DNA from 3 places in the Mesorhizobium sp. LNJC391B00 genome. Region 1 is predicted to be linked to each of the others. Evidence: predicted binding sites of a transcription regulator. Region 1 holds the regulator's gene; each other region holds the start of a gene.

Region 1 (4,372 bases):
CGCAACTGGCCGGATTTGTAGTTGACGTGGTTGACCAGGATGACGGCAACGCTGTCGTCGATCAGCTCCTCGATTGCGGCCGCGTCGACGCCCTCCAGCCGCAGCCGCGTTCCCGGCCGGGTCGAGGCGACGCCTTCGGCCATGTAGAGGTCGGTCGGGAAACTGTCGCCCTCGGCAACGATGACCGACCGATCCGGCCGCATGCCGAGCGCTGCGTGCAGCAGCTTGTAGATGTTGATCGAGGTTGTGTCGCAGACCACCGTCTGCCCATCAGCCGCGCCGATCAGTCGCCCGAGCTGATCTCCGAGTTCCACCGGCATGTTGAACCAGCCGGCGGTGTTCCAGGCGCGAATGAGGTCGTGCGCCCATTCCTGCGTGGCGGCCTGCTGCAGTTCGCTGAAGACGACCGCTGACGCGGCGCCCAGGGAATTGCCGTCGAGATAAATCACGCCTTGCGGCAAGACAAAGCGTTCGCGCATGGAGCGCAGCGGATCGGCGGCATCCATTGCTTCGATTGTAGCGAGATCGGGTGTCGTGCTCATGATCCGGCGCCCCTCCATGGACAAACGCGCGCGGCGGAGCCTGCCGCCCAAACATGCCGGCGATCTTGAGTGGTCGCCCTTGAACTGTCAAACATTATATATAATTCACCCATTGAAAGGCTTTGATATATAATGATCCGCCGAGCGTTTATGTCTGATGGATCACGATGCTGGATGACGAGCAGACCTCGAAGACGGAAGCGGCCTATCGCCTGCTCAGGCGCGATATTCTTGCGACCCGGCTGGCGCCTGCCGCGCCGTTGAAGCTGAGCACGCTGCGCAACACCTACGGCATCGGCTGGACGCCGTTGCGCGAGGCGCTGTCGCGGCTGGAGGCGGAACGGCTTGTGACCGCCATCAGCAACCGCGGGTTTGCGGTCGCTCCCGTCTCTCGGGCGGAGCTCGAGGATTTGGCGCGTGCGCGGCTGGTGGTCGAACTGCCCCTGCTGGTGGAATCGATCGAGGAGGGCGACCGTGAGTGGGAAGACGCGGTCGTTGCCGCCCACTATCGTCTCTCACGGTGCGGGTCTGTTCTCGACGATCCATCGGATGATGCGGTCGACGCGTGGTACGAAAAACACGATGCCTTCCATGCGGCGCTGCTCAGTGCCGCGACATCCAGCTGGCTGCTGCGCTTCAATGCGACGATTTCCGACCAATTGCATCGCCATCACCGCTTTCTGGGTCTGGCCCCGACGCTGCGCGCCGCCGCCGGCCGCACGGATGGCCACCGGAAGGCCGTGGCGGCCCTGCGCGACGCCGTGGCGATCGAACACCATACCGCCCTGATGGAAGCGGCCCTCGATCGCGACGTCGAACGTGCGAAAACTCTGATGACCGCTCACATCGGCTACACGCTGCAGGTCTATGCCCAGAGTGAACCCGGCGCGGATGCTGCGCAGCCCCGTCCGAAAAGGAAGCGGCGATCGTAGCCGACGACGCAGGGCACTTTGTCTTCGTTTCACCCCGTTGCCGGCCAACGACTACGAGCGCCGCTCGGCGGTGCCGAACGTCACGCTGAACAAAACGTCAACACATTCATTAAACTTTAAAAGGTTGCGGAACACAACTGGAACAGATAGTGTTTGTTCTGGGTTTGTTTTTTCTGATTCTGGTTTCAGAACCCCTGGGGGCCGCGATGCTGACGCGCAAACAACATGAGCTTCTGATGTTCATCCATGAACGCCTGAAGGAGAGCGGAATCCCGCCGTCCTTCGATGAGATGAAGGAAGCGCTTGACCTCGCCTCCAAGTCCGGCATCCACCGCCTGATCACGGCGCTTGAGGAGCGCGGTTTCATTCGCCGGCTGCCGAACCGGGCGCGCGCGCTGGAAGTGCTGCGGCTGCCCGACTCGATCGCACCAGGCCTCAATGCGGCGAGGAAGTTTTCGCCGAGCGTCATTCAGGGCAGTCTTGGTCAAACCGGCCAAGGGCAAGGCGGCCAAGGACAAGGCGCGATGGGCCAAGGCGGTATCGGCCGCCAGATCAAGCCGGGCTCGCCGTCGCGTTCGATGTCGGCCGGCAATGACGACGCCGTTTCGGCGGTGTCGATCCCGGTGATGGGACGCATTGCTGCCGGTGTGCCGATCGACGCCATCCAGCATCAGACCCATTCGATCTCGGTGCCGCCCGACATGATCATGGGCGGTGAACACTACGCGCTCGAGGTCAAGGGCGATTCGATGATCGAGGCCGGCATTTTCGATGGCGACACGGTCATCATCCGCAATGCCGACACAGCCAGCCCCGGCGAGATCGTGGTGGCGTTGGTCGACGATGAGGAAGCGACCCTGAAACGCTTCCGCCGCAAGGGCGCCTCGATCGCCCTGGAAGCCGCCAACCCGGCCTACGAGACCCGCATTTTTGGACCGGACAGGGTGAAGGTGCAGGGCAAGCTTGTCGGATTGATCCGGCGCTACTGAGCCGGCTTGGGTTTGTACTTTTCACGCTGGTTGTAAGGCGGCAGGCCGCGCGCTTCGCGGGAGAAGCGGCGTTGCTCGTGCCAGGGGCGATACGGCTTGTCGACGGCGAAGCGGATGGTTGGCGCTGCAGCTGCCGATTGCGGATCGAAGAAGACGGCGGCGCTGCCGTCGCGGGCCAGCTGTTTCTTCGTCACGACCAGCACCAGCGGGTCGCGGCACGGATTGTAGGCGGTGGCGTCATCGATGACGATCAGGCTCGCGAAGGCACAGGCCGGCCGCGCCGTCTTGCGGTCTTTGGCAAGGGCTACAATGGCTCCGGAAGGGTGTCGGGCGATACAGAGATCGCCCATGCAATAGAAGGGCGACCCGGGCGGCAGATCGAGCGGATCGAGATCGAACCGCGTATCTGTTGCCTCGAAAATCTCGGGCGGGATAATGGTTTCGGCCCGCAGCGCCCGTTTCCAATTGTCCGTGGTGAATTCGTTGGAGCGTTCGCGGTTGAGGGCGAGTTCGCCGCCACCTATCGGCATGGCCACCAGATGTGCGTCCTCGGATATGAGCACGTCGGGCGTAAGCACCTGCGGCACCGTCAACAGGCCGGCCAGCGCGAAAGGCACGGCCGCCAGCCTGAGCCAGGTGGTGGCCATGGTGGCGATGACGAGGGCGACCGCCACCAACAGCACCGAGCGGATGGAGATCAGCCCGACGGCGTCGACCGGCGAGCGCTCGGAAATCCAGGCCGATATAGCGATCATCGCCATCAGACCCTTGCCCATCACATAGAGGAACGGCCCGTCGGCGCCGAACGGCATCGCCAGTGCGCTGAGCACGGCAAAGGGCATGACGATCAACGAAACAATCGGCATCACGGCCAGATTGGCGATCAGGCTGAGCGGCGACACACGCTGAAAATGCCAGATGGCGAACAGCAAGGTTGCACTGCCGGCGATGATCGAGGTCATGGCGAGGCCGCCCATGGCCAGCGCGAATTTTCGCGACAGGAAGCCGACGAAGGAGCGCTTTGCCAGCGGCGTTCTCACCTTGTCGGCGCGGTAATCGGCCCAGCCGGCATAGGCGCCGACAAGGGCGGCGGTGGCGGCAAACGACATCTGGAAGCTGGGACCGACCACCTCGTGCGGCGACACCAGGATGACGGCGATGGCGGAGATCGCCAGATTGCGCATGGTGAGTGCGGCGCGATCAAACAGCACGGCGACAAGCATGACCGCCAGCATGATGAAGCTGCGCTCGGCGGCAACCACGACGCCTGAAATAACGAGATAGGCGGCGATGGAGACGAGTGCTGCCACTGCTGCATATTTCTTGACTGGGCGGCGCGAAGAGAAATCGGGAAACAGCGCAAAGGCGCCACGCAGCAACGCCATGATGGTGCCGGCAACCAGCGCCATGTGCAGGCCGGAGATGGAGATGATGTGGTAGATGCCGGTGCGCCGCATCGCTTCGTTGACCTCGTCCGGGATGCCGGCGCGCACGCCGACAATCAACGCCGCGGCAATCTCGCCTTCGGCGCCGCCGATCTTGCCCCTGATATGGTCGGCAATGTTTTCGCGCGCGTTCTCGATTGCCGAGGAGAGCCGCGCGGCCAGCGGCGGCGGTCCCTGCGTAGCAATGGCTTTCGGATTGCCGAGAAAGAAGCCGCTGCCGCCGATACCGGTGAAATAGCTGTCGAAGGAGAAATCGTAGCTCTCCGGCCGCACCGGACCGGTCGGCGGCAACAGCCTGGCATAGCCGGTGATCAGGGAGCCGGCGGTCATATCGGCGGGAACGGTCCGCGCCGAGAGCCTGACCCGCTTCGGGGCGTAGCGCAACTCGGGGTAAGCGGTCGAAACCACGTCAAGCGTCAGCCTGATGCGCCCGCTCTCCATCTGTTCGAGACTGACGACGCGGC
Region 2 (4,372 bases), on a different contig from region 1:
CGGCCGCCGGTCAGTTCGAGGATTTTGCCCAGCAGGAACGGCGTCACCGCCTTACCGGTCACATTCTGCACTTCCGCCGCCTTCTGCGCGGCCTCGATATAGCCGGCCATCTCGTCGGCCGGGATTTCATCGTCCTGCGGCACCGGGTTGGCGATCAGCATGCCGCCGACCAGGCCAAGTGCCGCCCTGGTCTTGTAGAAATGCGCGATCTCTTCCGGTCTGTGCAGGGTCAGCGGCGCGCGGAACGGCGAATGCCGCGACCAGAAGGCCGGCATCGTCTCGCAGCCATGGCCAATCACCGGCACGCCGCGCGTCTCCAGCACTTCCAGCGTCTTTTCGATGTCGAGAATCGCCTTGGCGCCGGCCGAGACGACGATGACCGGCGTGCGCGCCAACTCGTCGAGATCGGCCGAGATGTCGAAGCTCTTTTCCGCGCCCTTGTGGACGCCGCCAATGCCGCCGGTGGCGAACACCTTTATCCCGACCATGTCAGCGGCGATCATGGTGGCGGCGACCGTGGTGCCGCCGGTGCGGCCTTGCGCCACCGCAAAGCCGAGATCGGCGCGCGACAGCTTCATGGCGTCGCCGGTCATCGCCAGCGACTCGCGCTCGCCGTCGGAAAGCCCGATCTTGATGCGGCCGGCGACCACGGCGATCGTCGCTGGCACCGCGCCATTGTCCAGGATTATCTTTTCGACATTGGCGGCCATGGCGCCATTGTCGGGGTAAGGCATGCCATGGGTGATGATGGTGCTTTCCAGCGCCACGACGGGGCGGCCAGCGGCGAGCGCCTCGGCCACGGGCGCGTGGAGGTCGATGAAGGGGCGGGCGCTTTGCGGTGTCATGATAGTCTCCGATCCGGAGATCCGCGCGTCCGCTTGGACGTCGCGCTCCGGCAATGGCAATTGGCCGCCCTCATGCCATTTCCTGCGCGTCGGGCACAAGAGCCAGTGCCTCGGTGAAGGTCGCAATCGTGAAGGCCGGAACCGCGTCGGCGCTTTCAATGGCCAGCGTGGCGGCGGCAACGCCCTCGCGCAATGCCTGGCGCAGGGGCAGGCCGCGCAGCAGGGCAGCGATGGTGGCGCCGGCCAGCGCGTCGCCGGCGCCGGTCACGTCGGCGACTTTTCTCGGCGCCGGCGGCAGGATAGAGAAGGCGCCGGCTTCGTCGAATCCCAGCACCGGGCCGTCGCCCGCCGTCACCACGCCACTGGTGAGGCCGCTGCAGCGCAGTCCGTCGACGATCTCGCGCTCGGTGGCATTGGCATCGACGCCGGCCAGCACCATGGCCTCGCGCCGGTTCATGAAGACCTGCGCGAGTTCCTTCAGCACTGGTATCATCCGCACCACCTTGGCCGGCGAAATGGCGATGGCGAACACCGGCTTGCCGGCGGCGAGCCCCACCAGCCGCTCCAGCGCCGTTGATGGCAGATTGGCGTCGCAGAGCACCGCATCGGCCTCGGCGACCACCTCGCGCACCTTGGAGCGGCGGATCTGCTTGGGGAACGCCAAATCGTAGAGCGCCATATCGGCAAAGCCGGTGATCAGCTCGCCGTCGCGATCGATCAGCGCCGTGTAGCTCGGCGTCGTGCGGTCGAGGAAAACCGCCGACAGGTCGGCAATGCCGGAGTCGGCGATGGCGCGCGCAACCGTCTCGGCCGAGGCATCGCCGCCGCGCACCGACAAAAGCGAGGCCGAGACGCCGCGCCGCACCAGGCTGCGCAGCGCGTTGAAGACGCCACCGCCGACATCCTCGCGCATCGTGCCGGGGTTGGACGCCGCGGGCACGTACGTGCCCGACACCTGGCCGCGGCGATCGATATGGGCGCCGCCCACCGCCAGTATCTTTGCTGATTTCACCATGCCGGCGATATGACCTTTGTTATTCGAACCAGACAAGCGCTAGGCTGTGCGACCGAGCTTCGCAGGCGAGCCGGCGATTCGGCCCATCGAAACAGCCGGAGCATCTGGCCCAATGCGGAACGCGTCCGAAAACCAAACCACGAGACAAAAAAAGAACAAATCCGGATAATGATTGTTTTTCAGTTATTTGATCCCTCTTGCCAAACGAGAACAAAAGTAGTACAAAATGGGCAGGGATTACGGATTGTCCGGCCTTCATTGACGACCAAGGGGTGATGTATCATGGCTCAGAATTCTTTGCGGCTTGTAGAGGACAAAGCGGTGGACAAATCAAAGGCTCTGGACGCGGCGCTGTCGCAAATCGAGCGCGCCTTCGGCAAGGGCTCGATCATGCGGCTTGGCGCCAATGAGCAGGTCGTCGAGATCGAAACCGTGCCGACCGGATCGCTGGGCCTCGACATCGCGCTTGGCGTCGGCGGCCTGCCGCGCGGCCGCATCGTCGAGATCTACGGGCCGGAAAGCTCGGGCAAGACGACACTGGCGCTGCACACAGTTGCCGAAGCCCAGAAGAAAGGCGGTATCTGCGCCTTCGTCGATGCCGAGCACGCACTCGATCCGGTCTATGCCCGCAAGCTCGGCGTCGATCTGGAAAACCTCTTGATCTCGCAGCCGGACACCGGCGAGCAGGCGCTGGAAATATGCGACACGCTGGTGCGTTCAGGCGCCATCGACGTGCTGGTCGTCGATTCGGTGGCGGCGCTGACGCCGCGCGCCGAAATCGAAGGCGAGATGGGCGATTCTCTGCCCGGTCTCCAGGCGCGTCTGATGAGCCAGGCGCTGCGCAAGCTGACCGCCTCGATCTCGCGCTCCAACACCATGGTCATCTTCATCAACCAGATCCGCATGAAGATCGGCGTCATGTTCGGTTCGCCGGAAACCACGACCGGCGGCAACGCGCTGAAATTCTACGCTTCGGTGCGCCTCGACATCCGCCGCATCGGCTCGGTCAAGGACCGCGACGAGGTCGTCGGCAACCAGACCCGGGTCAAGGTGGTCAAGAACAAGCTGGCGCCGCCCTTCAAGGTGGTCGAGTTCGACATCATGTATGGCGAGGGCGTCTCCAAGACCGGCGAACTGGTCGATCTCGGCGTCAAGGCCGGCGTGGTCGAGAAGTCCGGCGCCTGGTTCTCCTACAATTCGCAGCGTCTCGGCCAAGGTCGCGAAAACGCCAAACTGTTCCTGCGCGACAATCCCGACACGGCGCGTGAGATCGAACTTGCGCTGCGGCAGAATGCCGGGCTGATCGCCGAGAAATTTCTTGAAAATGGTGGCCCCGAGCGCGGCGAAAGCGACGACGGCTTCGAGGAAGAATCCGGCGCCATGTAGGGCACGGCCAGAGTTCGGCCATAAATCCAGTCTATTATCCGATGCTTAAGTAACCGAGTTCTTTAGTATTGCGTTTCAAACCGCCGGCCTTCGCGCCGGCGGTTTTCGTTTTTGGGCAGCGTGAAGCCGGCTTGGCAGTTGCCGGATTGGCCCAATTCCGTGTTTCTGGACAGGGTGGGGCGTGCCCGCTAAAAGGCCAAGTCAATCTTCTAAAAAGCAGAGACCAGTGTCCGCCGGCCGTGCCGGCGGTTTTCGCGAAAAGGCAGCACTCATGAGTGGCGTGAACGAGATCCGGTCGACATTCCTCGACTATTTCCGCAAGGAGGGCCACGAGGTCGTGGCCTCGAGCCCGCTGGTGCCGCGCAACGACCCGACGCTGATGTTCACCAATGCCGGCATGGTGCAGTTCAAGAACGTCTTCACCGGCCTGGAGAAGCGGTCCTATTCGCGCGCCACCACTGCGCAGAAAAGCGTGCGCGCCGGCGGCAAGCACAACGACCTCGACAATGTCGGCTACACCGCGCGCCATCTGACCTTCTTCGAAATGCTCGGCAATTTCTCCTTCGGCGACTATTTCAAGGAGCGCGCCATCGAACTGGCCTGGAACCTGATCACCAAGGAGTTCGGGCTGAACAAGGACAAGCTGCTGGTCACCGTCTATCACACCGATGACGAGGCGGCCGGCTTCTGGAAGAAGATCGCCGGTTTCTCCGATGACCGCATCATCCGCATCCCGACCTCCGACAATTTCTGGGCTATGGGCGACACCGGACCGTGCGGGCCGTGCTCGGAAATCTTCATCGACCGTGGCGAGCACATCTGGGGCGGCCCTCCCGGCAGCCCGGAGGAGGATGGCGACCGCTTCCTTGAATTCTGGAACCTGGTGTTCATGCAATATGAGCAGGTCACCAAGGATGAGCGCATCGACCTGCCGCGGCCGTCGATCGACACCGGCATGGGCCTGGAGCGCATGGCCTCCATCCTGCAAGGGGTGGAGAGCGTCTTCGAGACCGACCTGTTCCGTCATCTGATCGATGCGGCCTCGTCAGCGCTCGGGCAGGGCCCGGACAAGGAGACGGTCGCCTCCTTCCGCGTCATTGCCGATCATCTGCGCTCGTCCTCCTTC
Region 3 (4,372 bases), on a different contig from region 1:
GCCGCGACGTGACGCCGGAGGCGCTGGAGCCGATCTTCGAGAAGCGCATGGATGGCTTTTCCGAAGTGTTCCACCGCATTTCCTACGACAAGATCGGCACCTCGACAGTGCAGAGTCGGGCGACGGGCGGCGTCGTCAACGCCACCTTCGTCTTCGTGCTGCCGGGCTCGCCCGGCGCCTGCAGGGACGCCTGGGACGGCATCCTGAAACCGCAGCTCGACTACCGCCACATGCCCTGCAACTTCGTCGAGATCATGCCGCGCCTGGACGAGCATTTGCGGCGCGGCAAGGCCGCCTCGTAAACCAAGGCAAAGCCGGCCAAGTGCTGCCTTTGTCAGGCAGAATGGCGGCTGCGCCTTCGAGAGGTCATTTCCTCCGGGTCGTCGGGCGGATAGTCTGTCGCCAAGTCAAGACGGAAGAGATCCAATGAGCGCGCACCGCGGCGGCTGCCATTGCGGCAACATCCACCTGACGTTCGAAACGGGAATCGAGCCGGCCGAGGTGGAGATCCGCGCCTGCCAGTGCGCGTTCTGTGTCCGGCATGGTTCGCGCGCCGCTGCCGATCCGCAGGGCCGATTGATCGTCTCGGTCGAGGACGAGGCGCGGCTGCACCGATACCGGTTCGGATTGCGCACCGCCGATTATCTCATCTGCCGGGACTGCGGCGTCTATGTCGCTGCTGTGACCACCGACGGCGAACCGAGAGCGATCGTCATCGCCAATGCGCTGGATGACCGGCCGCGGTTCAACCGCGAGCCGGTCCCAATGGACTATGATGCCGAGAACAAAGAGGGTCGCATTGCCCGGCGGCAAGCGCGCTGGATGCCGGTCGAGATCCGCTCCGGCGTCAGCGGATGACCGGCTCGCCGTGGAAGCGGCGGCGCGAGGGCGGCGAGATGCCGAAGCCGACCTCCATCATCAGCCGTGGCGTGGTGGACGGCACGGTGCCCATGTGGAAGCCGAACGGGTCCTCGACGAAGCCGAGGCCGGCCTCGCCGGTCAGCGTGACCGGGCTGTCGTCGCCATAGACCTTGAGCACGTCTTGCGCCGGATGGCCGACCAGCAGCGTCAACTGGTGCTTGAGGCTGCGCCTGTTGTGGCTGCCTTTGACATAGACGTGCGGGCCGGTGCCGGCATCGCAGGGCTTGAGATAGAAGAAGAATTTCAGCATCCGCCAGTCGTCGAGATCGAAATGATATTTGCCTAGCGAGGCAAGGTTCTTGTCGGCGTCGGAAGCCTCGCCTGTCGGAAAGCTCCACCAGACACGCGTGGTGATCAGCTTCGCCTGCCCGCCCAGATAGTGCTCGGCGATGTCGAGCAGCAGCGGGTCGTTCTGGATGGCGAGTGCCGCCTTGCAGCCGAGGATGCGCTCGAAATAGTGTCCGCTGAGCAAAGAGCGGCCGAACCGCTTCTCGGCTTCTGCGTGTTCTCCGGGCATGAATTCGAGCCGGCGGTCGAAATTGCCGAAGCACGGCGTGCTCTGAGCGAAGCTGGCGATCTCTTGGTGGATTGCCTGCGGCAGGACCAGTCCGGAGAACAGGCCATCGGTGCGCAGCGCCGCGACGATCGACTTGAGGTCGACGCCCCTGAACATCGTCGCTCCGGCACTCTGCGCGGGGCGCGCGGCTTTGGCGCCAAGCCAGTGCAGCTTGCGCGCCGGCATGGTGCGGGCAAGCACGAACATCGGCAGCCATGCGGGATTTTCGCGCAGGTCGGACAGATAGGTCGGGATACGCACCGCAATGCGGCGGAGCAGGCTGCCGTTGCGGGCAATGGCTTCCAGACTGGGGGCGCCGGATTTGTCGGGGGACGAAAGGTTCATCGGGGTCCTCAGATATGAACGGCAGCAACGACGACGCGGCGCTTGCTTACCGCTCCGGCACTACCCAAACCCCGATATCCCGCATCAACGGAATGCTAATCCCGCGTCAGCTTTTGTGCAATGCACAATAGCTTTTTGCGGCGAAAAAGAGGGATGGTGCTGCGACCGTGCCAATGCGGATGAGACGCCGACGCTGCCCCTCATCCGCCCTTCGGGCACCCTTCTCCCTGGGAACGGGAAAAGGGAGAAACATCACTTCTTCGGCGCCAGCCAGATTTCGGCGTCGAGCCGCCTGGTGGCGAGACCGCGCGCAAGGGCTTCGGCGCTGTGCGCGTTCTTCGACAGGGCAGCGGCCTGGCGCTTGCTGATGACCAGCCCTTCGGCCAGCGCCCGGTTGCCCGAAAACACCCGTGACAGGAACGGCGTGCGGCTGCCGCGCGCACGGGAAAAGCGCGCCGGCATGGTTTGCCGCGCCGTGTGAGCGACAACGTCGTCGATCCAGCCCTCCGCCAGCCTTGCGCCGGGTTCCAGAAACAGCAGCCAGTCACCCTTCGCCTGCCTGATTCCCGCGGCAATGCCGCCGGCCACGAAGTGGCAGCCGGCATGATCGGCAACCCGATGCGTCTGGTCGGTCGAGCCGGTGTCGCACACGATGACATCGCGCACCACGCCCTCGACCGCGCCGCCGATCAACGAGGCGAGCGTGCGGGCAAGGCCTTCTTCGTCATCCCGGGTTTCGATCAGAACGCTGAGCATTTTTAGCCGAATAGCCGAAAGCCCGGCGCAGCGCCAGTTGTGCATGGCCAACGAAAAAGTTCTTGCTTTGTTCTCATCAGCGAAATAGGATTATTTTCATGAACAGAGCGATTCGACAGCCAGCCGACAGTCCTTGGGAAAGGGCCAAAATGGAACATATCGTGCGTGCGGACATTGCTGCTTTCGGAGCAGGGCGAGCCGAGATGGCCAATGCGATGATCGAACAGAGCGGCATGCGCGTCCGTCCGGATCGCAACCGCGGCCGTTCCGCGGGCATCAACCCGTCCGGCCGGTTCGAGCCGGTCAGCCGGCATGTGTTCGACGACGGCTGGAATTCGCTGGAGGAATTGCCGCCGTTCAAGACCGAAGTGCAGGTCGAGAAGCCGCGCACCATCATCACCCGCAACGAATCGCCCGACATTTCCTTCGACCGCTCGATCAACCCCTATCGCGGCTGCGAGCATGGCTGCGTCTATTGTTTCGCCCGGCCGACGCATTCCTTCATGGGCCTGTCGCCGGGGCTGGATTTCGAAGCGAAGCTGTTTGCCAAGCCGGATGCGGCGCGGCTGCTCGACAAGGAACTGTCGAAGGATGGCTATCAGCCGCGCACCATCGCGATCGGCACCAACACCGATCCCTACCAGCCGATCGAGAAACAATACCGGATTATGCGCGAGATCCTCGAAGTGCTGGAGGCGCGCGGCCATCCGGTCGGCATCGTCACCAAATCCCATCTGGTGACGCGCGACATCGACATCTTGTCGCGCATGGCCGAACGGGGCTTGGCCAAGGTGGCGCTGTCGGTGACAACGATGGACCGCATGCTGGCGCGCACCATGGAGCCACGCGCGTCGACGCCGACCAAGCGGCTTGAGGCGATCCGGCAGCTTTCCGATGCCGGCATCCCGGCCTCTGTCATGGTGGCGCCGATCATTCCCGGCCTGACCGACCAGGAGATGGAGCGCATCCTCGATTCGGCACGCGCCGCAGGCGCCCGCGAGGCCGGCTATGTGATCCTGCGCCTGCCGCTCGAGGTGGCGCCGATCTTCAAGGACTGGCTGCTGCGCCACTATCCCGACCGCTACCGGCACGTGATGTCGCTGATCCGTTCGATGCGCGACGGCAAGGACTATGATTCGGAATGGGGCAAGCGGATGAAAGGCGCTGGCCCCTATGCCTGGCAGATCGGCCGGCGCTTCGAGATCACGGCCAAGCGGCTCGGCCTCAACGCCGAGCGGCGCACGCTCCGAACCGACCAGTTTGTCGCCGCCGCCAAGGCGACCGAGCAGCTGATGCTGCTCTGAGAGTAGCGCCTGCCCTGCCCTCGTGGCTGTCAGGCGACCCAAGAATCCCGTCCGGCCTGTCCCCTGGCCTGCAGACGGTGCCCTCCCGGTCTTGCCCCACTCGACCCTGGAGGGACTTGCGGAGAATCGGAGCCGATGCGAACCTCGCCGCAACATGGCTCGCGCACGTTCCGATTCTCCGCTTCTTTTCGAAATCGTCGAAAAGCCCGATTTCTCCTTCGAGACGAAGGCGATGGCCGAAGGCCTGTGGCCGGTGGCAGGCATGGACGAGGCCGGCCGCGGTCCGCTGGCGGGGCCGGTGGTGGCGGCGGCCGTGATCCTCGATCCCGCCAACATTCCCGACGGGCTCGACGATTCCAAACGGCTCAACCATTTGCAGCGCGAGGCGCTGTTCCTGAAAATCCTGGGGTCAGCGCTCGGCGTGTCGATGGCCTCGGTCAGCGCCGAAGGCATTGACGGCAGCAACATCCTCAAGGCCAGCCTGGAAGCC

Evidence for each region. The regulator LexA, encoded in region 1, represses DNA repair genes until DNA is damaged. The targets are predictions, from matches to a motif close to TGTTCNNNNTGTGTTCNG.
Region 2: recA (recombinase RecA) is a predicted target of LexA. The motif match lies at 2,067-2,084, and genes of this name have one in related genera.
Region 3: X750_RS149845 (PA0069 family radical SAM protein) is a predicted target of LexA. The motif match lies at 2,636-2,653, and genes of this name have one in related genera.

The regions. Positions count from the first base shown of each region.
Region 1 is NZ_AYWI01000012.1:65,844-70,215, reverse strand. It holds gene kynU (kynureninase) at 1-542, opposite strand, end outside; gene X750_RS140495 (GntR family transcriptional regulator) at 710-1,474, shown strand; gene lexA (transcriptional repressor LexA) at 1,681-2,463, shown strand; gene X750_RS140505 (ComEC/Rec2 family competence protein) at 2,457-4,372, opposite strand, start outside.
Region 2 is NZ_AYWI01000014.1:111,132-115,503, forward strand. It holds gene X750_RS139045 (pseudouridine-5'-phosphate glycosidase) at 1-845, opposite strand, end outside; gene X750_RS139040 (carbohydrate kinase family protein) at 916-1,860, opposite strand; gene recA (recombinase RecA) at 2,143-3,246, shown strand; partial or broken gene alaS (alanine--tRNA ligase) at 3,518-4,372, shown strand, end outside.
Region 3 is NZ_AYWI01000005.1:321,580-325,951, forward strand. It holds gene moaB (molybdenum cofactor biosynthesis protein B) at 1-302, shown strand, start outside; gene X750_RS149860 (aldehyde-activating protein) at 427-858, shown strand; gene X750_RS149855 (hypothetical protein) at 848-1,822, opposite strand; gene X750_RS149850 (glycosyltransferase) at 2,075-2,578, opposite strand; gene X750_RS149845 (PA0069 family radical SAM protein) at 2,728-3,882, shown strand; gene X750_RS149840 (ribonuclease HII) at 4,037-4,372, shown strand, end outside.